DNA from 3 places in the Mesorhizobium robiniae genome. Region 1 is predicted to be linked to each of the others. Evidence: predicted binding sites of a transcription regulator. Region 1 holds the regulator's gene; each other region holds the start of a gene.
The links. Region 1 encodes PhoB, which activates phosphate uptake and scavenging genes when phosphate is short. Its sites were predicted from a motif close to TGTCATNNANCTGTCAT; they were not measured.
Positions count from the first base shown of each region.

Region 2: a site for PhoB is predicted at 816-832, ahead of ABID19_RS31445 (LTA synthase family protein). Genes of this name have one in related genera too.
Region 3: a site for PhoB is predicted at 2,033-2,049, ahead of pstS (phosphate ABC transporter substrate-binding protein PstS). Genes of this name have one in related genera too.

Region 1 is NZ_JBEPMC010000007.1:290,935-300,745, forward strand. It holds gene ABID19_RS21020 (hypothetical protein) at 1-226, shown strand, start outside; gene ABID19_RS21025 (hypothetical protein) at 311-526, opposite strand; gene ABID19_RS21030 (hypothetical protein) at 791-1,213, opposite strand; gene ABID19_RS21035 (DUF2865 domain-containing protein) at 1,440-1,958, shown strand; gene ABID19_RS21040 (PstS family phosphate ABC transporter substrate-binding protein) at 3,049-4,053, shown strand; gene pstC (phosphate ABC transporter permease subunit PstC) at 4,178-5,566, shown strand; gene pstA (phosphate ABC transporter permease PstA) at 5,559-7,172, shown strand; gene pstB (phosphate ABC transporter ATP-binding protein PstB) at 7,186-8,001, shown strand; gene phoU (phosphate signaling complex protein PhoU) at 8,039-8,743, shown strand; gene phoB (phosphate regulon transcriptional regulator PhoB) at 8,760-9,449, shown strand; gene ABID19_RS21070 (ROK family protein) at 9,648-9,811, opposite strand, start outside.
Region 2 is NZ_JBEPMC010000017.1:39,338-49,148, forward strand. It holds gene fabD (ACP S-malonyltransferase) at 1-595, opposite strand, end outside; gene ABID19_RS31445 (LTA synthase family protein) at 862-2,784, shown strand; gene rpsF (30S ribosomal protein S6) at 3,087-3,581, shown strand; gene rpsR (30S ribosomal protein S18) at 3,581-3,829, shown strand; gene rplI (50S ribosomal protein L9) at 4,039-4,623, shown strand; gene ABID19_RS31465 (cyclopropane-fatty-acyl-phospholipid synthase family protein) at 4,800-6,089, shown strand; gene ABID19_RS31470 (YnfA family protein) at 6,175-6,498, shown strand; gene ABID19_RS31475 (small ribosomal subunit Rsm22 family protein) at 6,502-7,464, shown strand; gene ABID19_RS31480 (replicative DNA helicase) at 7,714-9,204, shown strand; gene radA (DNA repair protein RadA) at 9,289-9,811, shown strand, end outside.
Region 3 is NZ_JBEPMC010000001.1:510,518-520,328, reverse strand. It holds gene ABID19_RS02460 (Na/Pi cotransporter family protein) at 1-733, opposite strand, end outside; gene pstS (phosphate ABC transporter substrate-binding protein PstS) at 818-1,906, opposite strand; gene ABID19_RS02450 (2OG-Fe(II) oxygenase) at 2,337-3,080, opposite strand; gene ABID19_RS02445 (DMT family transporter) at 3,191-4,084, opposite strand; gene ABID19_RS02440 (hypothetical protein) at 4,290-4,631, shown strand; gene ABID19_RS02435 (RES family NAD+ phosphorylase) at 4,632-5,183, shown strand; gene ABID19_RS02430 (xanthine dehydrogenase family protein molybdopterin-binding subunit) at 5,284-7,605, opposite strand; gene ABID19_RS02425 (FAD binding domain-containing protein) at 7,602-8,585, opposite strand; gene ABID19_RS02420 ((2Fe-2S)-binding protein) at 8,582-9,061, opposite strand; gene ABID19_RS02415 (TetR/AcrR family transcriptional regulator) at 9,420-9,811, shown strand, end outside.

The DNA.
Region 1 (9,811 bases):
TGCAACCGTCACATTGAGCTTCAGCTTCAAGCGCAACGGAACGCTGATCGGGCCGCCCAAGCCGACTGCCATCCATGTGACCGGCGACGCGAAGGCACGGCAATCCTTTGTCGATGCCGCGATCGCCGCCGTGCAACGCTGCTTGCCACTAAGCTTTTCGCCGGCGCTCGCCCAAGGGATTGCGGGCAATGTCTTCACTCTGCGATTCGGCTCGCCCAAACAGTAACCGGGGTCACTCCAAGCAAAAGCCTCTCGGGCCTAGAACGGTTTATCGTTTCACGGCAACGCCAACCGCTCTGTTCACCAGACCTCAGTGTTGCCCGCGTCTCGCGTTGACATGGCGTGCCAACTCCGGCGTCTCAAAGACGTAGTCGCTCCAGGCCGATTCTGGAATCTGGCCGGCCAGATAGCATTCCAGCAAAAGACTTTGCTCGGGGCTGAGAGGTCCCGGCGCGCGCTCATGATCCAATCCAAGCGAATGAAACAGATTTCTGGTCAGGCCCGAGACAGTGAAGTGAACCGACATGTGCGTCTCCTATGACCGTCCAGCGCATGGTCCTGAAATCGGAAGAAATCATGCGCCAAATCAAAAAATTACAGCGTCCTTTGCGCGCCCAACGGCATGCTCGGCCAGTTCAACGCCGTAGCGGGGACAAAGGTTTCAGTGCGGAACACCGGTAACGCCGGATTGATCGGCGATTCACCGATCGATCGAGGAGTCCCGAAACCCGCATTCAGGTCAAACTTCCGGCAGTGGCGCGGGTGAGCTGGCGTTGTTTTTGAGTTCGTCTCAATCTTGAAACAAAAGTGCAATATTGAATTTACGAGAGTACATATAATACACTAGTATTAAAGCTTCTGGAAACCGCGGTCTTGCTGGGATTAGGTAAACCTCATTTAGGAAAGCCTTATTCACGATCAACAAAGAATGCGGCTTCAGGTTCTCGGCGGAGACAAGGGCAATGGTCGTTCCGGTGATACGCTTCTGGTCTGGCATGTTTCTTATGCTGGTATTGGTTACGGCATTTACTCTCGGCACTTCCTCTTCATACGCAGATAGTTGCAGTGCGATCAGAAGCCAGATGCGTTCGGCCGATCGCGGCGGGTCGAGCCCGCAGCTTGCGCAGTTTCGCCGGCAGCTTGTTGCGATCCAGAGGTTGGAGAAACAGCGCCAATGCTCGGCCAAAAGTTCGCTGGTCGGTTTCTTTTTCAACCCCTGTGCCGATCTCGTCAGGAGCAAGGCGGAGGTGCAACGCCGGATCGCAGCCGCATCGAATTCGAGCCGGAATACATCTGGTCTACGGGCCAGGTTCGCCGCTCTGGGCTGCGCGAAGGCCAAGAGGGAGGAGAGACAGGAACGGAAAGAGCAGCCGCAGCAAGCGCAACAGCGCTCGGCGCCCAAAAACCGGTCCGCTGGCGCGAACTATGCTGGCGGTCCGATGCTGTTTTGTGTGCGCCTGTCGGACGGATATTTCTTCCCTGCGCCAAAATCGCAGTTCGCCAAAAGAGACGATCTGAAGGAAACTGTCGATCAGTGCCGCTACATTTGCGAGGATGCCGCCGTCGACCTCTACACGCTGGAAGATCCCAGCCGCGAGACCGAAGAAATGGTCGCTATCGAAACGCGAAGACCCTATACGGAGCTCGCGACCGCTTTCAGGTACCGGGACGACGCCAAATTCGCGGCGTGTGACGTCAAGCGTTACAACAAGCGTGTCGCCGAACTAAGGGCACGGACGGTAACGCCGGCCAACATGGCCAACGCCATCATTCCGTTGCCGTCGACAAAGCCGGATGTGGCCGCCGTTGCGGAAATTCCGGGGCTCGAGGCCAAAGCTCCGGATGACACGGCTCTCAATGCGGAAGCCAAAGGCGTCGCCCAACATCAGTCGATCGAAAGATTGACCGAAACGCGGCCGGTAAGGATAGTCGGGCCGGCTTTTTTCCCAGAAAACTGACCCGCTATTCGCAGACCATGCGGACGCGCTTTCCAGGTTGGCTGACGTTTTTGCAGGTGAGCGGTTTTGCTGGTTCGGATGACGGCGCCGGCCGATCGTTGGAGACCCTGGTAATGCGCCTTCTCGGCGCGGCGGGGATGCTGGTTCTGCGGGTCACCGCGCTTTCCATTTCGGGCGCCGCAGGAAACACATCGGTTTGCAGCTGCGGCTGTTCGGCTTGCAGCTGCCTGTCCCAGAATCGCCGGACATCGAGCGGCCTTGGAATGATGACGCTGCCGTCATAGCTGCGCGAACAGCCGCTCCCGAATGCCAGCATCGGGCACAGGAAAAAAGGCAGGATCCGTCCCAACATCGGCAATACCCTTACAGGATTTATATCGCGGCTTCGGTTCCGCCGACAACGTCGGAATACCGCGATAGCGTCCCGATCGTCGACGTCACCGCGCACGCACCGAAAGGAGCTTGCGAAACGACGCCAGGATGCGGGCATGGACGGCCAGCTGCCCAAGTCATGAGCCCCAGAGCCTTGCTCGAAACGTCGGGCGCGGGCCCGGTGCGGACAGAGAAATCCAGCGCAACGCGTATAGGAATCCCGTCAGGCTGTATAGCTCAGTCGAGATTCGGCGACGCGCTGGGGAGCAAGACTATGGTGCGATCGCACCATACCAAAGCGCGCGCCGGTTGGGACAATAGGCATATTCGAGTTCCGCTCCTCCAGTTACGGGCGGGAGCAGCGACCGCCGGCAAGAAACAGGGTCAGATTTACCCCAACGGACCTGTTTCGGCGATGGCGCGGCCATGACCTCCTTTGGCCGCATGCAACGCGCTCCCGCCCGGATTTTCTTTTTCGACGCCATTTGCAGTGCCTGTCGAGCAGGGATGGCGGCTGGAAATCGTGCAAGCTGCTGATTCCAGCGGCAAACCACGGCTGCGTCAGCGAGACGCGCAACACTACCTTTTCGGTATGGCTGTGCGGCGTTACCGGGCTGACATCAAACTGTCATGAGACTGTAATAATCGGGGGCTATTGGCCTCAGCGGGCGCCGAAGGAAGGCGCCGAGAGACCATCTTCCGAACAGGAGCAGGCCACATGAAGAAATTCCTCCTTACGGCGTCGGCCGCGGCGCTTGCGCTCGCCGCGTCGGCTGGTTATGCCGCCGCGCGCGACCAGATCCAGATCGTGGGTTCGTCCACAGTGTTCCCTTTCACCACGGCTGTCGCCGAAAAGCTCGGCCAGAGCGGCCAGATCAAGACCCCGGTCGTTGAATCGACCGGCACCGGCGGCGGCATGAAGCTGTTTTGCCAGGGGGTCGGCGAAAATACCGCCGACTTCACCAACGCCTCGCGCGCCATCAAGGACAGCGAACTTAAAACCTGCAAGGCCAACGGCGTGACGCCGGTCGAGATCAAGGTCGGCTTCGACGGCATCGTGCTCGCCAACTCGAAGGCAGGGACTGTCGTCGATCTGACCAAGGAACAGGTTTTCAAGGCGCTCGCCAAGAACGTCGCAGTTGACGGTAAGGTCGTCCCCAATCCCTACAAGAACTGGTCGGATGTCGATGCGTCGCTTCCCGCGACAAAGATCGAGGTGCTCGGCCCGCCGCCCACGTCCGGCACGCGCGACGCGTTCGTTGAACTCGTCATGGACGCGGCCTGCCAGGAAGAAGTGAAGGCGGCTAATGAAAAGGGCTGCGGCGAAATCCGCGAAGACGGCGCTTTTGTCGAGGCCGGCGAAAACGACAATCTGATCGTCCAGAAGCTGGAAGCCAACCCCAATGCCTTCGGCATCTTTGGTTTCTCGTTCCTTGACCAGAACGCCGACAAGCTGCAGGGCCACAAGGTCGACGGCGTCGAGCCGACCTTCGAGAACATCGCATCCGGCAAGTACGGCGTTTCCCGCTCGCTCTACATCTATGCCAAGAAAGAGCATGTCGGCGTCATCCCCGGCATGCAAGAGTTCATCGCCGAGTATACCTCGGAGGGTGCATGGGGTCCTGAGGGTTATCTGGCCGACAAGGGCCTGATCCCGCTGCCGGACGCCGAGCGCGCCACGTGGGCCGAAAACGCCAAGGCCCTGAAGGGCATGGGCTCCTGATTTTTTTCGGGGGTCCGGGCAAATATCCGCTCTGACCCTCAAGCTCTAAAGCACAAAGCGCGGGACCAACGTCCCGTGCTTTGAGCCGGTGGATGGCCGGCGGTCGAGGGGACGTCCTAAAATCATGGTCGGTTATCTCGTTGTTCTTCTGTTAGTTTTGGCTGCTGCGGCCTATTGGATAGGCCGCACACGCGCTATTGCCAGTGTCAATGGCGACGTCGCGCGGCTGCATTCGCTGCCAGGCCAGCATGGCATGTTCCTGGCGCTTTTTGCTGCCGGTCCCGCGCTGCTTGCGATCGTTTTGTGGTCGATGGTGACGCCGGGAATTGAATCGTCGATCATCGCCGACCGCTTCTCCGCCGAGTTGTCGGGAATGGGCATTCCGCAAGTCGAAGCTTTCATCCGCGACGCTCGCGCGATGGCCTTTGGCGGGCTTGTCGGCTTCGCCGATCCCACGAAAGAGGCGGCCGCGGCCGTCTACAAATCGATTCATGCGACCAGCACCTGGATCATCTGGGGTATCGCGCTCATCCTGTTGGCGTCCGGATTTTACTGGGCCTATTCGCGCATCGCACAGGCCTACCGGGCGCGCCACGTGGTCGAGCGCGTTCTTCGCGCATTCTTGATCGCCTGTTCGGCGGTCGCGATCCTGACGACGATCGGTATCGTCCTGTCGCTTATCTTCGAATCCCTGCGGTTCTTCCAACAGGTGCCGCTCTATAAGTTCCTGTTCGGCACGCATTGGTCGCCGCAGAGCGCCTTCACCGGTGCCGGAGCGGAAGCCGGAGCGGTTAACCAGGACATTTTTGGCATGGTGCCGCTGTTTGCCGGCACGTTGCTCATCACCTTCATTGCCATGCTGGTAGCTGCGCCCATCGGGCTGATGGCTGCGATCTATCTTTCGGATTACGCTTCCAAAAGCGTCCGCGCGGTCGCAAAGCCGGTACTGGAAATCCTCGCCGGCATTCCGACTGTCGTCTATGGCTTCTTCGCCGCGCTGACGGTTGCACCCTACTTCCGTGGTCTGGGCGAAAGCCTCGGCCTCAACGTCGCGTCAGAATCCGCGCTCGCCGCAGGCGTGGTCATGGGCATCATGATCATTCCCTTCGTTTCCTCGCTTTCCGATGATGTGATCAACGCCGTTCCGCAATCGCTGAGGGACGGTTCCGCCGGCCTCGGCGCGACCAAGTCTGAAACCATCCGAAAGGTGATCCTTCCGGCGGCCCTTCCGGGTATCGTTTCGGCGATGCTGCTCGCCGTCAGCCGCGCAATCGGTGAAACCATGATCGTGGTCATGGCGGCGGGGCTGGCAGCTAATCTCACGGCGAACCCGCTCGAAGCCGTCACCACCGTGACGGTGCAGATCGTGACGCTGCTTGTGGGCGATCAGGAGTTCGACAGCGCCAAGACGCTTGCAGCCTTTGCGCTCGGCCTGGTGCTGTTCTGCATCACGCTTTCCCTCAACATCGTCGCTTTGCGCGTCGTCCAGAAGTACCGAGAGCAATATGACTGATGCGATCTCGTCATTCGGCGTCGTCGGACGCCCCGTCAGCATTCATACCGACGATGCCGCGAAGGCGCGGCTGAAGGGCCGTTACCGCACGGAAACGTGGTTCAAATGGCTTGGCGCCGCAGCCGTCGCGTTGGCCGGCCTCTTCCTTGTGCTGCTCCTGTCGACGATCGTCACGCAGGCGATTCCGGCGCTGCGGCAGAATTATCTGACGCTGCCGATCGATCTTTCGGCGGCCAAGGTCGACCCGGCGAAACTCGATGCCGTCAATTACGACGCCATCGCCCAGGAAGCGCTTACGGCAAAATTTCCGGATGTGACGAGCCGTCAGGACAAGCGCCTGCTGCGCGGGTTGATTTCCACGGGCACAGGCGTGTTCCTGCGCAAAGATATCGCTGCTGATCCGGGGATGCTCGGAAAAACGGTGGACTATGCGGTCCCACTTGACGATTTTGCCGATCTTTATCTCAAGGGTTTGCTTGCCGACGTCGGTTCTGACGAAGCAATTCCAACAAGCGTCACACCTTCGCAAACCAGCGGCGACATCGATCTGACCTTCGGCGACGATGCCATGCTGGCGCTGGCGCGCGGCCATGGTGCGACCGAGGGCGAAAACGGCATGCTCACGCTGACGAGCGGCGCGTCGTCGCTGCTGGTCGCGTTCAATGGCGGCACGGTCAAGCTGACCGCGCTGTCGCCTGGGGCGAACGGGACGGCGATCGCAAAGGGCACCGTGATCAAGGCGCTCGACAGCATGGCGCCCGCCGCGAGCGGCCAGGCATTCCTGCGCGTCATCAATACGCCGGAAGCATCGCGAAAGATTTCGGACAAGACGATCGTCTGGCTCGATACGCTGAAGAGCGCCGGCCTGATCGAAAGCCGGTTCAACTCGATCTTCTTCTTCACCGGCGCAAGCCGCGAGCCGGAACTGGCCGGTGTCTGGGGCGCGGTCGTCGGATCGTTCCTGACCATGATCGTGACGCTCGCCATCGCCTTCCCGATCGGCGTTTCGGCGGCGATCTATCTTGAGGAATTTGCACCCAAGAACCGGCTGACGACGATCATCGAAGTGAATATCAACAATCTGGCGGCGGTGCCCTCGATCGTCTTCGGCCTGCTTGGACTGGCCGTATTCCTGAATTTCTTCGGCCTGCCGCGCTCGGCCCCGGTGGTCGGCGGCATGGTGCTGGCGCTGATGACGCTGCCGATCATCATTATCGCCTCACGCGCTTCACTGCGCGCCGTGCCACCGTCGATCCGCGAGGCCGCGCTTGGCATCGGAGCGTCCAAGGTACAGACCGTATTCCATCACGTCCTGCCGCTGGCGATGCCGGGTATCATGACCGGCACCATCCTTGGAATGGCGCATGCGCTGGGCGAAACCGCGCCGTTGCTGATGATCGGCATGGTCGCCTTCATCGTCGACATTCCCGGCGGGTTCACCGATCCCGCGACGATCCTGCCGGTGCAGATATTCATGTGGGCCGATTTCCCGGAAGCTGGATTCCAGCAGAAGACTTCGGCGGCGATTTTGATTTTGCTGGTGTTTTTGGTCATCATGAATGCCATCGCGGTGATACTGCGCAGGCGCTTCGAGCGGCGCTGGTAAGGAGTTAGAGGATATGAACATCATGACGGAAGCCAGCGTCGAACAGAAACTGAGTAGCGGAACCAACGAACCTTCGATCAAGATGAAGGGCGAAAAGGTCTCTGTTCACTACGGCGAGAAGCGCGCTCTGTTCGACGTGGATCTCGATGTCCGCGAGAACCAGGTGACGGCGTTGATCGGCCCATCGGGTTGCGGCAAGTCGACCTTTCTGCGTTGCCTGAACCGAATGAACGACACGATCGACATCGCGCGGGTGAGCGGCAAGATCACGCTCGACAACGAGGATGTCTACGACCCGAAAATCGATGTCGTCGAGCTGCGAGCTCGCGTCGGCATGGTGTTCCAGAAGCCGAACCCGTTTCCGAAGTCGATCTACGAAAACGTCGCCTACGGTCCGCGCATTCACGGTCTGGCCAGGAGCAAGGCGGAGTTGGACGGCATCGTCGAATCGAGCCTGAAGAAGGCCGGCCTGTTCAACGAGGTCAAGGATCGCTTGCTCGAGTCGGGCACCGGCCTTTCCGGCGGACAGCAGCAGCGCCTGTGCATCGCGCGCGCCATCGCGGTGTCGCCGGAAGTGATCCTGATGGACGAGCCCTGCTCAGCGCTCGATCCGATCGCCACCGCCCGCGTCGAGGAGCTGATCGACGAGCTGCGTCAGAACTACACGATCGTCATCGTTACCCATTCGATGCAGCAGGCAGCGCGCGTGTCGCAGCGAACGGCGATGTTCCATCTCGGCTATCTGGTCGAGGAGGGCGCGACCGACAAGATGTTCACCAACCCCGACGACAAGCGCACCCAGGACTACATCACCGGCCGGTTCGGCTGAGCGGTCCGGCGGCGAATTCGAACACGAGGACAGCATCATGGGTGAACATACCGTCGCCTCCTTCGACGAGGAATTGGAACACATCGACAGGCTGATCCGTGACATGGACGAGCTTGCCGCCGCGATGGTAGCTGCGTCGATCCGCGCATTGCTCGCGTCAGACAATGCGATGGCGCAGCGCGTCGTTTCGGACGATGCCATCATGGATGCCCGGCAGCGCGAACTCGACGACAGCGCGATCACACTGATCGCCAAGCGGCAGCCGATGGCACAAGACCTGCGCGCCGTGGTTGGCGCAATCCGCATGGCCGGCGATCTGGAGCGCATCGGCGACCTGGCCAAGAACATAGCCAAGCGGGTCAGCGCAGTCGGACAGAGCGCCACGCCGCGTAATCTCTCGCACGGTATCGACGCAATGGCGGATCTCGTTCTCGAACAGCTCCGCGGCGTGGTCGAGCACTACGTGTCGCGAAACGCCAACGCGTTGAAGGAACTGCGCGCAGCCGACGAGAAGGTCGATGTCAAATACACGGCGGTTTTTCGCGAGCTCCTGACCTACATGATGGAGGATCCTCGCAACATCACCGCCTGCACGCATCTTCTGTTCTGCGCCAAGAATCTCGAGCGTATTGGCGATCATGTAACCAACATCGCCGAAAACGCCTACTATGTCGTGACCGGGCAGCAGTTGCCGGCGGATCGCCCGAAGCTCGACGAAACGACGACGGCGCCGGCGACATGACGGGGGTGACCGATCGATGATCGCGCCGCGCATCATGGTGGTGGAGGATGAAGAGCCGCTGGGCGTCCTCCTCCGCTACAATCTGGAATCCGAAGGCTATCAGGTCGAGGTGGTGACACGCGGCGACGAGGCCGAAATCCGGCTGCAGGAAAACGTACCCGATCTTCTGGTGCTCGACTGGATGGTGCCGGCGGTTTCCGGCATCGAGCTTTGCCGGCGTCTTCGGGTGCGTCCCGAAACCGAGCGGTTGCCGATCATCATGCTGACCGCGCGCGGCGAGGAGAGCGACCGGGTGCGCGGGCTCTCGACCGGGGCCGACGACTATCTGGTCAAGCCGTTCTCGACACCGGAATTCATGGCCCGGGTCAAGGCGCTGCTGCGCCGCGCCAAGCCGGAAGTGCTGTCCAGCGTGCTGAAGGTCGGCGACATCATGCTCGATCGCGAATCGCACAGGGTCTACCGCAAGAAGAGCGAGATCCGGCTCGGGCCGACCGAATTCCGGCTGCTCGAATTCATGATGCGGCACCCCGGTCGGGTCTTCTCGCGCAGCCAATTGCTCGACAATGTTTGGGGCGAGACGATCTACATCGACGAGCGCACGGTGGACGTCCATGTCGGGCGGTTGCGCAAGGCGGTCAACAATGGTCGCATGCCCGATGTCATCCGCACCATCCGCGGCGCGGGCTATGCGATCAGGGAAGACTAGGCTGATACTCCAGGTGATGCCGGCCCGCGAATGGCGATTTCCTGCGCTTCCGGCACGTACTTAAACGTTACGCTCCGTTCTGGTTCTCGGAAGCCACCGGTTTGGTTGTTTCGCGCCCGTCTTCGACTCCGGCGCGGCCTGACCTGAAACTCGACACATCCCAAGCCGCAATCCGCCTTTTTTCCTTGCCTTTCGAACTCAGGCTACGTCCTTCCTGATCGTGCCGGACTTTCCTTGCGCGCCCGGCGCGAAAATCTCCTGGTCGACGAAATTCAGCGCCTGCATGGCGCAGCCTTCGCGGATCAGCGGCAATTCGTTCGGCTCGGTGTCGAAGGAAATGGAACCCGAATGCTGGCCGCCGG
Region 2 (9,811 bases), on a different contig from region 1:
AGACCTGCAGCATCAGCGCCCGCTTGGCGCCTTTTTCCGTACACAACTTCGCCGCCAGTTCGACCGCCGCTCTGGCGCCGGAGATCACCAGCTGGCCGCCGCCATTGTCGTTGGCGATCTGGCAAACTGAACCTTTGGCCGCCTCAGCGCAGGCGGCTTCGACATCGGCCTGTTCCAGCCCGATGATCGCCGCCATGGCGCCCTCCCCGGCCGGCACTGCCGCCTGCATGGCATTGCCGCGGATACGCAAGAGCCGGGCGGCATCGGCGACCGAAACGAAACCGGCGGCGGCAAGTGCCGAATACTCGCCGAGCGAATGTCCCGCGACATAGGCGACTTTGTCCTTCAGCGAGAAGCCGCGCGATTCCAGCGCCCGGATTGCGGCAAGCGATACAGCCATCAGCGCCGGCTGGGCGTTTGCAGTCAGTGTCAGGGTCTCTTCCGGCCCTTCCCAGATCAGTTTCGACAGGTTTTCGCCAAGCGCGTCGTCAACCTCTTCGAAGATCTTCCGCGATTCCGGAAAGGCGTCGGCGAGATCCTTGCCCATGCCGACCGCCTGGCTGCCCTGTCCCGGAAAGGTGAATGCGATGGCCATCTGTGGCTCCCAAGCGCTGATTTTTCCTGCCTGTGACGCAAGGCGGGCGGGCAAGTCAAGTCCGCCAGCGACCCAACCCGGCCGGCTCCGGCTCGGCATCGCTGGCCGAGTGCCTGTTCCAAAAGGCTTTTTGTCGATCACTCATGATGAAAATCGCTCACGATTCGTTTGCTGGCTCTTCTTATTTTAGCCACAGGCGCTAGCTTTTCGTGACATATCGATGACAGCTCAGTGACGCTTTTGTGTATGGTCGGGGGAATTGTAAGTTGGCAAGGACTAGGAAAGGCGCCGGCAGAGCCGCGCCACAGTTTTTGGAAGGCGATCCGGCCACCGGCTATCTGCCAGGCCGGAAATGGCCTGTTATCCGCTACGGCCTCGTCAGCCTGCTCGCCGCCACCGTGCTGGTGTTTGCGATCGAACTGATCGTGCGCGGCGACTTTGCCGGCACCGTCGCCTTCTTCCTGCAGCCTTTCAAACCGGGCTGGACCACCATCATCATTTTCGCGTTGATCCTGATCGGTCTCGACGCCGTGCTCGGCCGCAGTCACCAGAGTCTGATGATCGTCGCGCCGCTGACATTGGTGCTTGCCTTTGTCGGCCACCAGAAGTCGCTTTATCTGGGCGATCCGCTCTATCCGACCGATTTCCTCTATGCCCGACAGATCGTCGCGCTGATGCCACTCCTGGTGCGCGATCGCCCGGGAACCGCCCTCGCCTTGGCGGTTGGTATCATTGGCGGCCTGTCGCTGCTCGTCTATGGCTGGCGGCTATGGCGCCGCCGGGTACCGGCGCTCAGCCGTAAGGGCCGCCTTGCCCGACTGACGTTGACGGTGCCGCTGCTCGCCTTCTTCGTCTCGATCATGGATTACGCGACCTTCTCGTGGACGCGTGACCGGTTGCAGATCATCCCGATCATGTGGGATCAGAAGGAAAACTACGCCTCCAACGGCTTCGCGCTCGCCTTCGCGCTCAACGTGCCGATGGCCCATGTCTCGGCGCCTGCGGGCTATTCCGACAAGTCGATCGCAGCGATCGACAGGCCCGACGTGACGGCATCGGTACCGGCCGAGAAGCCCGACATCATCATCGTCATGAGCGAATCCTTCTGGGATCCGACCGAGTTGCCCGGCGTCGCCATCACGCCCGATCCGATTCCCAATGTGCGGGCGCTGCGCTCGGGCTCGATGTTCTCGCCCGAATTCGGCGGCATGACCGCCAATGTCGAGTTCGAGGCACTGACCGGCTTTTCCAACGCCTTCCTGCCGGCCGGAAGCATCCCCTACCAGCAATATGTCCGCGCGCCCGTGCCGTCGATGGCGACGTTCCTGAAGAGCCAGGGCTATGAAACGCGCGCCATCCATCCGGGCACGAGCTGGTTCTGGAATCGCACACCCGTCTATGCGGATTTCGGCTTCGACGACTTCAAGTCGGAAGAAAACCTGCCGTACCTCGAAAAGCGCGGGCCGCTGGCCTCGGACGCAGCGATGACCGACGAGATTATCCGCGAGGCTGACGCCACCGACGATCCGGTCTTCCTCTTCGCCGTCAGCCTGCAGAACCACGGCCCCTACGAGCCGTATCGCTACTACAATCCGACCCACAAGGTGCAGGCGCCGACCAGCCAATGGGCGAAGGATTCGCTGCTGAGCTTTACGGAGGGTGCAGCCGACGCCGACAAGGGCCTCGGGCGCCTTGTCGAATGGGCGAAGAACCGCCGGCGCCCGACGGTCATCGCCTTCTTCGGCGACCATCTGCCGCCGCTCGGTCCTGTCTATGTCGAGACCGGCTTTCTCAAGGACAATGTCGCGCCGCGCAAAGAACCACCTGAGCAAATGCTGCTGCACCACCAGACGCCGCTGATCGTATGGTCGAACCGCACCGGGCCAGCCGAGGAGATGGGCGCGGTAAGCCCTGCCTTCCTGCCCTACCATATCCTGACCACGGCCGGGATCAGCCACCCCTATTACACCGGCTTTCTCGGCCAGATGCGCGAGCATTACCGTGTCGTCGACCGCAATCTGCTATTGACGCCGGCCGGCGAGGCCACGCCGGATTGGGCGCGCAAGAAGGAAATCGACCCGGCCATTCGCGATTTCCGTCTGCTGCAATATGATATGATGTTCGGCAAGCGCCGGGCGGCGCCCGACTTCTTCCCGGAAACAGTGAATAAGCTCCCGCATACAAGCTGAAGCTGTAGCGACATGTCGTCCTGCAGCGGTGGGTTTTCGGACTCGCCCTTGCCTTGTGGTCGAATTCCTGTATAGACGCCCGCAATCTGCCGGTCCTTGCTGGGGGCTGAACGGAGGGCCGGAGGTTTTCGAAAACCTTCGTGTGGAGCCAGAAGCGCTTCCGCCTCCCGTGTCTCCGCTCTCGACCGTCTCGTCATGCTCCTTTCTTCCCCGCCCCCTCTAGGGATTGGCGGGCCAGAGAAGTTGCAGAGGCTTTTGCCGCCGGGAACCGGGAGAGAAACGAAGAAAGGCTTGAGAACAATATGGCTCTTTACGAACATGTGTTTCTTGCCCGGCAGGACCTCTCGCAGCAGCAGGTCGATGCGCTTGTCGAACAGTACAAGGGTGTCATCTCAGCGAATGGCGGGTCCGTCGGCCGGGTCGAGAACTGGGGACTGAAGTCCCTCACCTACCGGGTCAACAAGAACCGGAAGGCATACTACACGCTGATGGACATCACCTGCCCGCCGGCTGCGCTCAACGAGATGGAGCGCCAGATGGGCCTGTCTGAGGATGTGCTGCGTTTCCTCACCATCAAGGTCGATGCGCATGAGGAAGGCCCGTCGGCGATGATGCAAAAGCGCGAAGAGCGCTCGGAACGCGGTGGCTTCGGCGACCGTGACCGTGGCCCGCGCTCGTTCGGCGACCGCGATCGCGGCGACCGTGGCGATCGTCCGCCGCGCAGCTTCGGTGGCGACACTGGTGCAGACCGTGGTCCGCGCCGTCCGCGCGAAGGCGTTGAAGGGAGTGCAGAATAATGGTCGACATCAATCAGATCCCGACCCGGCGCCCGTTCCACCGCCGCCGCAAGACCTGCCCGTTCTCCGGTGCAAACGCGCCCAAGATCGACTACAAGGACGTACGTCTTCTGCAGCGCTACATTTCCGAGCGCGGCAAGATCGTGCCGTCGCGCATCACCGCCGTCAGCCAGAAGAAGCAGCGCGAACTCGCCAAGGCGATCAAGCGCGCCCGCTTCCTCGGCCTGCTGCCCTACGTGGTTCGCTAACACTCTTCTGCGGGCGGTTCGCCGCCCGTTTTTCCCACGGCGACGGGCGCCGCAGGGTTGCCATCAAATCCCGGGTTGAGGTGAAGACCTCTAACTGCCGCGACAGGCAGGACAGCGACATAGGCGGCGACGCCCTCAGCTTCCTGACCTGTTCCAGACAATTCGGCGTCGATGCCAGTGATTTGGCGCCCAAACGAAGGAACAAAACCATGGACGTCATTCTTCTCGAGCGCGTATCCCGCCTCGGCCAGATGGGCGATACCGTCAAGGTCAAGGATGGGTTCGCTCGCAACTTCCTGCTGCCGCAGGGCAAGGCGCTACGCGCCAACGAAGCCAACAAAAAGAAGTTCGAAGGCCAGCGCGCCCAACTCGAAGCCCGTAACCTCGAACGCAAGTCCGAGGCCATGCAGATTTCGGAAAAGCTCGACGGCAAGAGCTTCATCGCCGTGCGTTCGGCAGGCGAAACCGGCCAGCTCTACGGCTCGGTATCGACCCGCGACATCGCCGAGCTGCTGACCGCGGAAGGCTTCTCGGTCAACCGCAATCAGATCCTGCTTAACCAGCCGATCAAGACCATCGGCCTCACCAACGTGGCGATCGCGCTGCATCCGGAAGTTGAGGTCACCATCACGCTTAACATCGCCCGCACGGCCGATGAAGCCGAGCGCCAGGCCAAGGGCGAGACGCTGACCACCGCCGAAGCCATCTATGGCGAAGACATCAACGACAATGCGCGCCCGGATAATTTCTTCGACCCCAATGCCGAGTTCGAAGGCGGCGAAGACAACGGCTGATTGCACCTCATAGGGCGTCGGCGCGGCGCCTAAACAATTTCGTCGGCTTCCAGTCATTTCTGGACCAATGCCCGGGCGCCTCGCCCGGGCATTTTTGTGCCAACAGGAACTTTTCGAAACCCTATATGTTGATGCAGAATAGGACAGCTTGTCTGACCGAGAGGGGACAATTGGTCATGAATATTCTGTTGAAACGCGTTCTCGACCGGCTGGTGCGCACCGGAAATCTCAAAGTAACCGGACCGAAGGGCTTCTCGGTCATTTTCGGCGACGGCAGCGGCGAGCCAGTGCACATGCACATCAAGACCGCGCATGCCGAGCGCGCCATTACCTTCGATCCGATGCTGGCGGTGCCGGAAGCCTATATGGACGGCGAACTCGACATACTCGAGGGCGGCGTGCTGGGGGTCATGCGCATCGCTTTCCAGAACATGGGCAGCGGCGGCATCGACGCCACCTGGTCGAAGGCGATCGAGGGCCTGCGTCACGCCTTCCGCCGTCTGCAGCAGATCAACACGGCGGCGCGCGCGCGCCGCAACGTGCAGCGCCACTACGATCTGTCGGGCGACCTGTACAGGCTCTTCCTCGACGAGGACATGCAGTATTCCTGCGCCTATTTCGAGCAGCCGGATATGACGCTCGATGAGGCGCAGGCCGCCAAGAAGCGCCACATTGCCGCCAAGCTCAGGCTGAAGGCCGGCCAAACCGTGCTCGACATCGGTTCCGGCTGGGGCGGGCTCGGTCTCTATCTCGCCAAGTCCTTCGACGTGGACGTGCAAGGCGTGACGTTGTCGACCGAGCAGCATGGCGTCGCCACCGACCGGGCCCATGCGCAAGGTCTGGAAAACCGCGTGCATTTCGAATTGAGGGATTATCGCGAGCTCAACGAGCGCTTCGACCGGATCGTCTCGGTCGGCATGTTCGAGCATGTCGGCGTCAACCACTTCCGCACCTTCTTCGACAAATCGGCGACGCTCTTGAAGCCGGACGGCGTCATGCTGCTGCACACGATCGGCCGCTCCGGGGTGCCGTGGGCAACCAGCGCCTTCATCCGCAAGTATATCTTCCCGGGTGGCTACATCCCTGCGCTATCGGAGGTGATGCCGGCGATCGAGAAGTCGGGCCTCGTCGTCACCGACATCGAAATCCTGCGGCTGCATTATGCCGACACGCTTAAGCATTGGGGCGAGCGCTTCGCTGCCAATCGCGACAAGGCCAAGGCGATTTACGACGAGCGTTTCTGCCGCATGTGGGAATTCTACCTGGCGGCCTCTGAAGCCGCCTTCCGCTGGCAGGACCTGGTGATCTTCCAGATCCAGATTGCCAAGAAGAACGATACCTTGCCGATGACGCGCGACTACATGGCCAAATGCGAGAAGGCGCTGGAGATGCGCGACATGGGGCATCGCCCCAAAACCCCTGCCGCCAAGCCCGCGCGACGCCGCAAGGTGGCGGATACGGAATAGACTTCCGGCGATTTCGCCATTGCCCGCTTGCCATCGCTGGCCCGCACGCTGAAAAAGGTCTCGCCGTCGCCGCGAGACCTTTTTCATGACCTACCTCATCTACATCGTTGCTGCCCTTGCCGAGATCGCCGGCTGCTTTTCGGTCTGGGCGTGGTGGCGGCTGGAAAAATCTCCGCTGTGGCTAGCGCCAGGCTTGGCCTCGCTCGCCCTGTTCGGTTTCCTGCTGGCGCTGGTCGACATCGGTGTGGCAGGCCGCGCCTATGCCGCTTATGGCGGCATTTACATCGCCGCCTCGCTCGGATGGCTGTGGCTGGTGGAAGGCGTGCGCCCCGACCGCTGGGACCTCGCCGGTGCAGCGATCTGCATCGTTGGTGCGTCGGTCATCCTGCTCGCGCCTCGGGGGGCATGAGCCATGGAACTGCCTATCCCGCTTCGACAGGGCGTCGAGCGCCTCCTCGAGAAAGTGCCGCTGCCGGCGCTGAAACAAGCAGCAAGAACGCTGTCGGACCGCTACCGCGCCGAGCTGCGCGACGGCCGGCTGCATATGGCCGAGGAGATCGCGGTCAAGGCCTATCTGGCAACGCGGCTGCCGGCGACCTACGCCGCCGTCCGTGCCAGTCTGGATGCGGTCAGTGAGGCAAGGCCCGATTATGCGCCGAAAACCCTGCTCGACGTCGGCGCCGGCCCTGGTACGGTGATTTGGGCCGCGCTCGATCTCTGGCCCGACCTCGAGCAGGCGGTGCTGATCGAGGCGAGCGCCGCAGTGCGCCGGATCGGCGAGGTTCTTGCCGCTGAGGCGATGACGGCCAGGATTGCCTGGCTGACCGGCGATGTCACGGTCGACCTTGCCGATCTCAAGCCGGCCGATCTGGTCACCTGCGCCTACGTGCTGGACGAGATCGCTCCGGCGTCACTGCCAAAACTCATCGACCGGCTCTGGCATCTGACCGACGACACGCTGCTGGTCGTCGAGCCGGGCACGCCGGCCGGATGGCAGCGCATCCTTGCAGTGCGCCGGCACCTGATCGAGGCAGGCGCGCATGTGCTTGCGCCTTGCCCGCATGAGGCGCCCTGCCCGCTAGCGGCGCCAGACTGGTGCCATTTTTCGCGCCGTGTCGCGCGTTCGCGCCTGCACCGGCTGGCCAAGGATGCCGAGGTGCCTTGGGAGGACGAAAAATTCATCTATGTCGCCGCGTCCCGCCAGGCTGTTGCCCCGCCGCAGGCACGGGTGATCGCCCCACCGAAATCAGGTTCCGGCAAGGTTTTGCTGAAACTTTGCGAAAAGGACGGCCGCGCCGGCGAAAAACTGTTCACCAAGCGCGACGGCGAGATGTTCAAGGTGGCGCGGCGACTGGACTGGGGGGACACAATCTAATCTCGCGTCGATTCCTGATGCAGCTTCCTCCCCTTCGATTTTGTTCTTGCTTTGTTCAACGCGTTGCGTAGAATCGCAACCTTGCCGTGTCAAATGGAATCAGAGCCCGGGAATTCTGTCCTGTGGACGGTTTGCCGTTCCTGTGAACAGCGGGCATCAACGCTGTTTGAGCGCGAGTGATGCATATAAGTCAGCACCGGCTTTTCCTCGTTCTGTTATCGAGAGGCCGGGATCGAAATCGGGGACATCATGGCAGAAGCAGCGCGAAAATTCGGCGTGGCGGAAACACCGCTCTATCGCGAGGCGCCGAACAACATCGAAGCCGAGCAGGCGCTGCTTGGCGCCATCCTGGTCAACAACGACGCCTTCTACCGCGTCTCCGACTTCCTCAAGTCAGGCCATTTCTACGAGCCTTTGCACAGAAAAATATTTGAGGTCGCCGCCGAGCTCATTCGCATGGGCAAGGTGGCGACGCCGATCACGCTGAAGACCTTCCTGCCCGCGGACGAGAAGGTCGGCGACATGACGGTTGCGCAATATGTCGTGCGGCTGGCCGTCGAGGCGGTCACCGTCGTCAACGCCGCCGACTATGGCCGCGCCATCTACGATCTCGCCACGCGACGCGCACTGATCACCGTCGGCGAAGACATGGTCAACATCGCTTATGACGCGCCGGTCGACATGTCGCCGGGCGAACAGATCGAGGACGCCGAGCGGCGCCTGTTCGAACTGGCTGAAAACGGCCGCTACGATGGTGGTTTTGAGAGTTTTTCCGATGCGTTGAAGAATGCCGTCGACATGGCCAGTGCCGCCTATATGCGCGACGGCCATCTGTCGGGAATCGCCACCGGCCTGCGCGATCTCGATAACCGCATGGGCGGCTTGCAGCCATCGGATTTGATCATCATCGCCGGCCGCCCAGGCATGGGCAAGACGTCGCTGGCCACCAACATCGCCTATAACATCGCTGCCGCCTATGAACCTGCACAGCAGGCCGACGGCTCCGTCAGGGCGGCCAATGGCGGTGTGGTCGGCTTCTTCTCGCTCGAAATGTCGTCGGAGCAGTTGGCCACCCGCATCATCTCCGAGCAGACAGAAATTCCATCGTCGAAGATCAGGCGTGGCGACTTGACCGAAGCCGATTTCGGAAAGCTTGTCGCGTACACCCAGGAGAACCACAAGCGTCCGCTGTATATCGACCAGACAGGCGGTATATCGATTGCCCAGCTTGCGGCTCGCGCTCGTCGCCTCAAGCGCCAGCGCGGGCTGGATTTAATGGTCATCGACTACATCCAGCTCATGCAGGGCTCGTCCGCCAAAGCGTCGCAGAATCGTGTCCAGGAAATCACCGAGATCACCACCGGGTTGAAGGCACTTGGCAAGGAACTGTCCGTGCCGATCATCGCGCTTTCCCAGCTCTCGCGTCAGGTCGAAAGCCGCGACGACAAGCACCCTCAGCTGTCCGACTTGCGCGAATCGGGTTCGATCGAGCAGGACGCCGACGTGGTGCTGTTCGTCTACCGCGAGGAATATTACATAAAAAACAAGGAGCCTGAGAAAGGCACGCCAGAGCACCTCGTCTGGGAAGCCAAGATGGCCGAGGTTCAAGGCAAGGCCGAAGTGATCATTGCCAAGCAGCGCCACGGGCCGACCGGCACTGTCAGCCTTGCCTTCCAGGGCGAATTCACCCGCTTCTCCGACCTCGCCGAGGAGCATCATCTGCCGGACAGGTTTGAGTGACCTCTTGATACAGGTCTCACTCCGCCTCATCTCGCCGGCCTGCCTGCCGTTTACCCCGGCCAAACATCAAACGGCATCAGCCTGATGGCCAAATCCCGCGTCCAGTTCATCTGCCAAAATTGCGGTTCGGTGCATCAGCGCTGGGCCGGCAAATGCGATGCTTGTGGCGAGTGGAATACGCTGGTCGAGGAAGGCACGTCCGGCGGCATCGGCTCGGGTCCGGCCAACACGCGCAACGCACGCAAGGGCCGCGCCGTGGTGCTCACGACTTTGTCCGGCGACATCGAGGATGCGCCGCGCATCGTCTCCGGCATCGGCGAACTCGACCGCGCCACCGGCGGCGGCTTCGTGCGCGGCTCGGCCCTGCTGGTCGGCGGCGACCCCGGCATCGGCAAGTCGACGCTGTTGACTCAGGCCGCCGCCGCACTCGCGGCAAAGGGCCACCGCATCGTCTATGTCTCGGGCGAGGAGGCGGTCGCCCAGATCAGGCTGCGCGCGCAACGGCTCGGCGTCGCCGACACTCCGGTGGAGCTTGCCGCCGAAACCAATGTCGAGGACATTCTGGCCACTATTGCAGACGGCAGGCGGCCGGACCTGGTGATCCTCG
Region 3 (9,811 bases), on a different contig from region 1:
CATTCTTCGAAAGATTGAGCGAAGCCATCCAAGAGGTGATCGTGGTGCCGAGATCCGCGCCAAGCGAGAAGGCGACGGCCGTGGTCCAGTCGAGAATGCCGGCGGCACCAAGGCCCATCACAATGCCGATCGTCGCCGAGGACGAATGGATCATGGCGGTCACGCCGGCGGCGATGAACACGCATTTGAGAAGGTTGATATAGGAATCGGCCGTGAGGCTTTGCAGCAGGGCCATGACTTCGGGCAGGTTGCGAAGCGGACGCAGGCCGCCGGTCATCAGGTTGAGGCCGTAGAAGATGAGCGCGAAGCCCATGCCGGCGAGCGCTATGTTCTTGACCTTTTCACTTTTGGCGAAGCAGTAGATCAGCGAGAACACCCCGGCCAGGATCAATCCGAGCGGACCGAGCGGCAGGGCGATCAGCCCGTTGCCAAGCGTGGTGCCGATATTGGCGCCCATGATCACGCTGATCGCCGGTCGAAGCGCGATGACGCCGGCGTTGACCAGGCCGACGACCATGACGCTCATCGCCGTCGACGACTGGATGACGCCGGTGATCAGTGTTCCTGCCAGCACGCCCTTGATCGGCGTTCCGGCTGCCTTGGCGAGAAAGGCGCGCATCCGGTTGACCGAAAGCGCCTGGATGCCGTTTGCCATGAAGTCCAGGCCGAGCATGAAGATGCCCAACCCGCCGATCACCGGCACGAGGATGTCCTTGAAGATATCTATGTCCATGTGACGCAGTCCCCAACAAGCCGTTACCACGGCGCGATATGACGTTAAGTTCAGATGCTGCGCGAGGCAGCCTGGCTCTTCCGCTCAGTTTCCGACGGGCGCTTGCCTTGCCCAGTATTGTTCGACCTGGTCGACGAGCGCTTTCGGCAGCGGCACATAGCCGAGCGCGGTGGCGTCGCCGGCGCCTTGCGCGAAGGCGAGCCGGAAAAGGTCGTGCACCCGGCGATAGCGATGTTCCGAACGGCCCGAGACCTGAACGACCGCGAACACCGCCGTGCTGATCGGATAGGCGGCGTCTCCGTCCCGATCGGTCAGCGAGGCGAAGAAGTCGGTCGTTTTCGCCCAGTCGACGGACGTCGCCGCAGCCTGAACGCCGTCTGGCTCCGGCTTGACGAATTTGCCGGATTTGTTCTCGATCAATGCGTAGGAAAGGCTGGCGCGCTGGGCCTGGCCGGATTCGGCATAGGCGATCGCGCCCTTCGTATCGTGCACGGCTCGAATGAGGTTTTGAGTGCCTTCCGCATCGGTGCCAAGCGGCCACGAGATCAGCGTATCGGCGCCGTATTTGGCCTTCCACTCCTCGCTGACCGCCGACAGATACTCCGTGAAGACAAAGGTCGAGCCGGAACCATCCTTGCGATGAAGCACGCTGATCCTGAGATCGGGCAGCGTCAGATCCGGATTCGCCGCCTTGATCGCGGGATCGGACCATGACTGGATCTTGCCGAGATAGATGTCGGCCAGAAGCGGCCCCGTCAGGCGAAGGCTTCCCGGGCCAATGCCGTCGAGATTGACGACGACGGCGATGGCGCCCATCACGATCGGGAACTGCTGGCGGCCGGTTTTCCTAAGCTCGGCGGCGTTGATCGGTGCATCCGTCGCCGCAAAGTCCATGTCCGGCTGATCGAGACGCAGGACGCCGGCGAGCGAGCCGACGATTTCATAGTCGACCTTCCAATCGGGCGAAACATAGTCGCCGCCATCGGCGCGGGCGCTCTCGTAGGCGGCTGCCCATTTGCCGATGATCGGGGCGGCCAGCGTCGATCCGGCGCCGCGAATAGGTTCAGCCTGTGCAGCGTCGCCGATCGTCAAAGCAACGGCAAGCGCGATGGCGCCACGTCCGGTTATTTTGGCCCATTTGCGCCGCAGTGACAAAAAGCCTGCTGAAAACATCTCGCGACCCCCAACTATACTGCGCAAACAACTGGCTAATTCTCAGTCCTGGCAGATATCAACAGTCGTCCGTCCAGCGAATGAACGCCGGTCGAGAAACAACATCGCTCATCGTATGAACCTTGGTTAACGATTGGATGACAGAGATCTTGGTGGGCGAAACTTTTTTATTCGCGTTTCCGCGATCGCTTGTCCCGCCGTCCCTCGGACTCCCATGAAGAATTGGGGGTCCGAAGGACTGGACTCCAACGTTGCGCCTAGCGCGCACCCTTCTCCCCCTTGTGGGAGAAGGTGTCGCCGAAGGCGACGGATGAGGGGTGTTCCAGCTTGGCACCGACGGCGCTCCGTCCAACACCCCTCAACCGTCTTGGCGCTGCGCGCCAATCCACCTTCTCCCACAGGGGGAGAAGGGAGAAGGAAGTCTAAGACCTCACTTCGCGTCGTGAAAGATGATGCCGACGGTGTGGCGCGTGCCGGAGCGAAGCCGGCTGACGCCGTGCCTGAGATTGACCCGGTAACTACCCTTGCTGCCTTGCACCGGACGATTGTGGACCGCGAAGGCGACCGCGTCGCCTTGGCGCAGCGGCACCACCTCGGCCCGGCTCTGCATGCGCGGGCGCTGCTCGGTCAGCACGAACTCGCCGCCGGTGAAATCCTTGCCAGGTTCGGACAGCAGGATCGCCACCTGCAGCGGGAAGGCAAGATCGCCGTAGAGATCCTGATGCAGGCAGTTGAAGTCGCCGGGACCATATTGCAGCAGCAGCGGCGTCGGCCGCGTCTGGCCCTGCTCGTGGCATTGCTCGAGGAACGCGGCGTGTTCGTCCGGGTAGCGCTGGGCGATGCCCATGCGCTCGTTCCACTCGTTGGCGACTGCGGCAAGACGCGGATAGAGCGCGGTGCGCAAGCCGCCGATCAGCTCGGGCAAGGGATAGCGGAAATAGCGGTACTCGCCCTTGCCGAAGCCGTGCCGCGCCATATGAACATGGCTGCGGAAATGGCTTTCGTCAGGATAAAACCCGGCGATCTCCCGGCATTCTTGCGGTGTCAGCAGCTTTTCCATCACCGCGCAGCCATAGCCGCTCATCTCCTCGGCCAATGCCTGCCAATCATATCCAGCGACGCGCGTCTCCGCCGATCGGACCGCTGCCTTCGAACCTATCGAATGAATGGTCATGGCTTTGCCTCCTGTGGCTTTGTCCTGCCATCAGAGATGGGTGAAATGGCGCGCCGAGACCACCCGTTTCATGCCGATGGGCATAGTGAGGTGTGTCGCGTCTCACAATCTCAAGCACCGGTGGCGCCGTTTTCGGGCGCCGGCCTGATCGCTCCGTCCCCCGAAGTGGCGAGGTAAAGGGCGGCGCCGAGCATGATCGTCGCCCCAAGCATGCCGACGAACGATGTCCGCTCGCCCAGGAAAAGTGCCGCGCCCAGGGCGCCGAACACGCTTTCGGCGCTGACGATTACCGCTGCGTGGCTGGCCGAGGTGAAACGCTGGGCAATCGTCTGGATGCCGAAGCAGACGGCTGTAGAGAATACGCCGAGCACAAGCAGTTGCGGCCAGGCATCGAACGCATTGGCAGGCGACAGATTGCCGTGGAAGAAGCCGAGCGGCAGGCTGATCACCGCCGCGCCAAGGAACTGCGTCGCCATGGCGGTGAACGGGCGTCCATAGGTCTGCGCATGACGACCGAGCTCGACCATCCAGAGCGCGTAGCAGCCCGCTGACAGCATGATCGCCACATCGCCCTGGTTGAAGCTGGCGATGCCGCCGGACAAGAGCAGCGCGCCGACCAGCGTCAGGCCGGCGGCGAAGCCGACAGCCGCTGTCAGCCGCTCGCCGATCAGCAGCCACGCCGCGAAGGGCGTCATCACAGTCGCCGTGCTGACCAGAAAGCTGGCATTCGTCACCGACGTGCCGAGATAGCCGATCTGCTGCAGGACGATCGCGATTGCAAACAGCACGCTGACCCTTGCCAAGCTCGCGCGATAGAGACCGCCCGGCGGTCGCCGGGCTTCGGTGGCGATCAGCGGCAGCACCAGGATCCAGCCGATCAGGCAGCGCATGCCGACCGCGCTCATCGGGTCGAGATAGTCCAGAATGGTCTTCTGCGGAACATTGCCGAGGCCCCACAGTGCCGCAGCGACCAGCAGAAGAAGATTGGCGTGCAGCTTCGACATCGTTTCCCCTCGCTTTGACGCGGGGAAGGTGGCCGAAGCCAGCTTACGGATCGCCTACGCTGAAAAATGACCGCCGGCACAAGGCCTCTTTGCTTCGCTCCCGAGCGAAAACCCTGCCTTGACAGTAACATTGAGGTTTCATATTTTGTTTTCGTGAAACGCATTTGCGCATAGTCTCACAAGAAGAGCCTTGGAAAAGATGAGCATGGCGTTGCGGGCAGTCCCAAGATTTCTCGACGAATTGAGCACTCTTGGTGGCCTCAGGGGGACCGATATTGCAAACATCACCGAGGTGTCGAAAGCCACGGTTTCCCGATGGAAGGCCGGAGACATCAAGCCGCAGCCGCGAAGCGAGCTTATCCTGTCGGACCTGCATTACATCGTTGGCCGTTTGCAGGAATTCTACGAGCCAAGCGAAATAAGGACATGGCTTTATGCCCGGCACCCCCAATTGAACGGGGAAAGAGCGATCGACCTCATTCACGATGACCGCAGCATCGACGTCCTGAAGGTCATCGATCGGCTTGAGAACGAGGCCTTCCTTTAATTGGCCGTCGGGCGGAAGCGACGTGACAGCCAGCTCATTGACGCCATCGAGGCGATCGCTCCGGTCGAATACTCCGGAACGGTCTGGCGCGTGGTGCGCCAGGGCCGCGATCCGATCCAGTGCTCGAGCTCCGGTGGCCGTTGGGATGATGGAACATTTGATGTGCTCTACACCTCCGAAAGGCGGGAGGGCGCACTAAGCGAAATGAGATTCCACCTTACGCGCGGGCAACCGGTGATCCCCTCACGCGTCAAGTACAATCTTTTTGAGATTGATCTGGCGTTGGGACGAGCTCTCAGACTGCTCGACCTGGCTGCATTGCAGGCACTCGGTTTGGATACTTCGCGATACGGGCAACTTTCCTATCAAGAGAAGAACGCTGAATATCCCAGGTCGCAAGATATCGGCGAGGTTGCGCATTTCCTCGACTATGACGGCCTGATCGTCCCGAGCGCTCGATATGATTGCCTGAATGTCATTGCCTTTTGCGATCGGCTGCCGCCTGAAGCGATGACAACCAAAGCCGATCATGGAGAAATCGACTGGACATAGCGCTTGGCGCCGGCTCGCACATGTCGCAGCAGAATCAGTTGCGCGATTGACGGTTGTCGTCGTCGCCGATCTCCCGTTGTTGGGAGATCGGCGGTCGCCCCTAAATCAGCTTCTCCAGCGTGATCGGCAGATCCCGAACTCTTTTGCCAGTGGCGTGGAACACCGCGTTGGCGATCGCCGGAGCAACGCCGACGATGCCCAGCTCGCCAACGCCCTTGCCGCCGAGCACCGAGGAATGCAGGTCGGGGATGCCGACCGAGATCACCTCGATGTCGGGAATGTCGGCATTGGTGGCGATGAGGTAGTCGGCCAGGTTGTTGTTGACGATGCGGCCATGGCGGCGGTCGACGATGCCTTCCTCGAGCAGCGCCTGGCCGATGCCCATGATGATGCCGCCCTTCCATTGGCTTTCGGCGAGCTTGGGATTGTAGAGCCGGCCCGAATCCAGCGCCGACACCACGCGCGACACGCGGACCGTGCCGAAATCCTCGTCGACGCGCACCTCGATGAAATGCGCGCACCAGCTGTGGCGGGAATAGTCGCCCTCGGTATGCGGCAGCGCCATCGTTATGGTCGTATTGTTCTTGTAGCGATCCTCCGCCGTCCAATTGGCCGGCGTAGTGTCGCCCATCGCCTCGATATGGCTGCGTCCGACGCTGCCGAGCAGCTCGGCGATGGAGACCTCAGGGCCATCGCCGCGCGGCGACTTTATGCGGCCATTGGCGACCACCAGCGTGTTGGCCTGCAGGGCATGGAACGGTGAATTTGGATCGCTGATCGCCAACCCGACCAGTTGGTCGAGCGCGGCGGTCGCCGCCTTGTGCACGGCGCCGGTCATCACGCCGGCCAGCCGAGACCCGCCGGTGACGCCGGCGCGGGCATAGCGCGAGTCACCCAGCTTCACCACGACGTTCTCAGCCGGCACGCCCAACGTTTCGGCGGCGGTCTGCGCCAGGATCGTATAGGTGCCCTGCCCCATGTCGATGCTCGAGCTTTCGACCTCGACCGAGCCGTCGGCGAGGATGCGCACCATCGCCTCGCCATAGGCGCGCCGCACCGGATAAGTGCCGGCGGCAACACCCCAGCCGATCAGCTGGTTGCCGTCGCGCATCGAGCGCGGCTCACGTGGGCGCTTCGACCAGCCGAAGGCTTCCGCGCCAACCGCGAAGGCCTCGCGCAGCTGCCGTGTCGACCATTGCTTTTTCGCCTCTGGATCCTGCTCGGCATAGTTCCTGAGCCGGATTTCCAGCGGGTCGATGCCAACCTCATAGGCGAGCTCGTCGATGGCGCTTTCGATGCCGAAGGCACTCGGGTTCTCGCCTGGCGCGCGCAAAGCGCCCGGCACCACGGTGTTGACCCGCACGACATTCTGCCGCGACGAGAAATTCGGCGTTTGATACATGATCGAGGTGACCGAACCGAGCGGCTCGACCCACATGCCGTCCACCGAAGTCTCGTTGACGCCGCGGTGCACGATCGACTGGATCCGTCCCTCGGCGTCGGCGCCGAGCGCCACCGTCTGGCGCGTCGCCGCGCGTCCGCCATAGGCGGTGAAGGTCTGCGGCCTGGTGACCGCCAGCTTCACCGGCCGTCCGAGCATCTTGGCGGCCATCGCCGCCACAGCTCCGTAGCCGTAGGCGAACGCCTTGGAACCGAAGCCGCCACCGATATAGGGCGAGACCAGCCGCACATTGTCGAACGGCACGCCGAACCATTCGGCATAGGTCCGCGCCATGCCGTCGAGCCATTGGCTGGGCTCCCACACGGTCAGCCGGTCGCCCTGCCAGTGCGCGATCAGGCCGTGCGGCTCCATCGGCGCCTGGTATTCGCGCGGCGTGTTGTAAGCCGCACAGATCCGCACCGGAGCAGCGGCGAAAGCCGCTTGCGCGTCGCCCCATTCCTTGGTCATCGTGTCGACCGGAATGCCGTCGCCGGCCTTTGGGTCATCGAGGTCGACGATGGCCGGCGTCTCGTCATAGCTGATTTTGACAAGTGCTGCGGCCGCGACCGCCTGCTCGAAACTTTCGGCAACCACCGCCGCGACATGCTGGCCGCTGAAGGTGATGTCGCGCGCCAGCGGGCAATAGGGAGCATCTGGCGGCGGCGTGCCCAGCCAGTCCGTCGCGGTGTTGAGGCGCAGCACATTGTCCGGCGTCAGCACCAGAAGCACGCCCTGTGCGCTTTCAGCCGCTGCCGTGTCGATCGAACGCACCTTGCCGGCGGCGATCGTGCTCTCGACGAGAACGGCATGGCTCAGCCCTTCGAGCTGCTGCTCGACGGCGTATTTTGCGGCACCGGTGATCTTGGCCGGGCCATCGACGCGCGACAGCCGCCCGCCCACTGCTTCCGCCAAAACGGCGCCGTCCGATGCGTCGCCCCTCTTTGAATCACCCTGTCTGGTTCTGATCTCGTGAACGGTCATGCCGTTTCTCCAACTTTAAGGATGGCGCGAGCGACGACGCGCGGCGCCAGTTCGATCTTGTAATGGTTGGCGCCGTGGTCGACGGCGCCCTCGATGGCGAGCAGGCTGGCTTGCTTGACGATATCAGCCTCCAGCAGCTTGCCTTTCAGCGCCTCTTCCACGGCGCGAGCCCGCCATGGTTTGGTGGCGACGCCGCCGAGCGCCACACGCAGGTCACGGATCGTTCTTCCGTCGGCTTCGAATTCGATGCCGACAGCAGCGCTCGCGGCGGCAAACTCATAGGATTGCCGGTCGCGGACCTTCAGATAGGTCGAACGCCCTGCGGCGGCCGAAGCAGGAATGCTGATCGCGGTGATCACCTCGCCCGGTCCGATCGCATGTTCCCTGTCGGGCGTGGTGCCCGGCAGCAGAAAAAAGTCGTCGACCGCGACCTGACGGTCGCCGAGATGGACCACCGCGTCGAAGGCGACCAGCGCCGTCGCCAAATCGCCCGGATAGGTGGCGATGCAGGCTTCGCTGGTGCCGAGCACGGCATGGCCACGGGTGACGCCGCCGATCGCCGAACAGCCGCTGCCGGGCGAGCGCTTGTTGCAGGCGGGAAAGTTCGCGAGATCGCGGAAATACGGGCAACGTGTGCGCTGCATCAGATTGCCGCCGATGGTCGCCATATTGCGCAGCTGCGCCGACGCCGCCTGCCACAGCGCTTCCGAAATGGCGGGGAACCGGCTCTTGATGCCGGCGTGGTCGGCGACGCTGCTCATCCTTGCCAGCGCGCCTATGGTGGCGCCCCGGTCGTCGACCGTGATCGCATCCAGCCCCTTGAGATGGGTGATGTCGACCACGGTGTCGGGTTCGGCGACGCCGCATTTGGCGAGATCGACAAGCGTCGTGCCGCCGGCCAGCAGCATGGCGCCGGGCAGCGCCGCCGCCTGGCGTGCCGCATCGACGGAATTGGCGCGCAGATAAGAAAAGTCCCTCATGACGCGACCTCCAGTGCAGCCTGGCGCACGGCGGCGACAATGTGCGGATAGGCGCCGCAGCGGCAGAGATTGCCGGCCATATATTCGCGGATCTCGTCATCCGAACCGGCATGGCCTTCGCGGATGCAGGCGACAGCCGACATGATCTGGCCCGGCGTGCAGTAACCGCACTGGAAGGCATCCTGTTCGAGGAAGGCGGCCTGCACCGCGTGCAGCGTGCCGTCGTCCTGGGCAAGCCCTTCGATTGATGTGACCGCCCTGCCCTCGGCCTGGCAGGCAAGCGTCAGGCAGGCCAGCACGCGCTGGCCGTCGATATGGACGGTGCAGGCGCCGCATTGGCCCTGGTCGCAGCCTTTCTTGGTGCCGGTCAGGCCGAGATGGTCGCGCAAGGCGTCGAGCAGCGTGACGCGCGGCTCGACCTCCAGTTCATGGCGATGTCCGTTGATGTGAAGTTGGATGGGAGTTTTGCTTGTCATGGGGCGTCTGGCTCCAGTTGCTTGACGCGGAGGGTTAGGGGCGAAAGCGGCGGAGTAATCTCCCCCCTTGAGGGGGAGATGGCGGGCAGGCCAGAGGGGGTCGCCTCGCATGGAGCGCCAACCTCCACTGTCGCAGGAGGTCGCGCCCGGTCGAACCGACCCCCTCTGTCGCCTTTGGCGACATCTCCCCCTCGAGGGGGGAGATCACGCTTTCGCCGGCTTGCAGGCTTTCAACACGTGACATACCGGTTCCCCTGATTATATGATAAGGGTGCTCCACTAAAGCGGAGGCGCCTCCGTTTATTACGTGGGGGCTGAACCCGTCGGGTTCAAGCCCCGTATTGCAGTGGAGAAAAAATTGGCTTCGCAGCCGCCCGCAACCGCCAGAGAAAAGCCCGACGCGACAGCGGCAAAACCGTTGCGCGCCGATGCGCAGCGCAATCGCGACGCGCTGGTCGAGGTCGCGGCAGTGGCCTTCGCCGCGCATGGCGTCGATGCCTCGCTGGAGGAGATCGCGCGTCAGGCCGGCGTCGGCATCGGCACGCTCTACCGGCACTTTCCGACGCGCGAGCATCTGGTCGAGGTGGTCTACCGGCGCGAAGTCGAAAGCCTGTGCGCGGCCGCAGACGAGCTTGCCCTTCACCATCCGCCTGATATCGCGCTGGAACAATGGATGCAGCGCTTCGTCGATTACATCGCCACCAAGCGCGGCCTGGCGACGAGCCTGCGCATCCTGCTCAACACCAATTC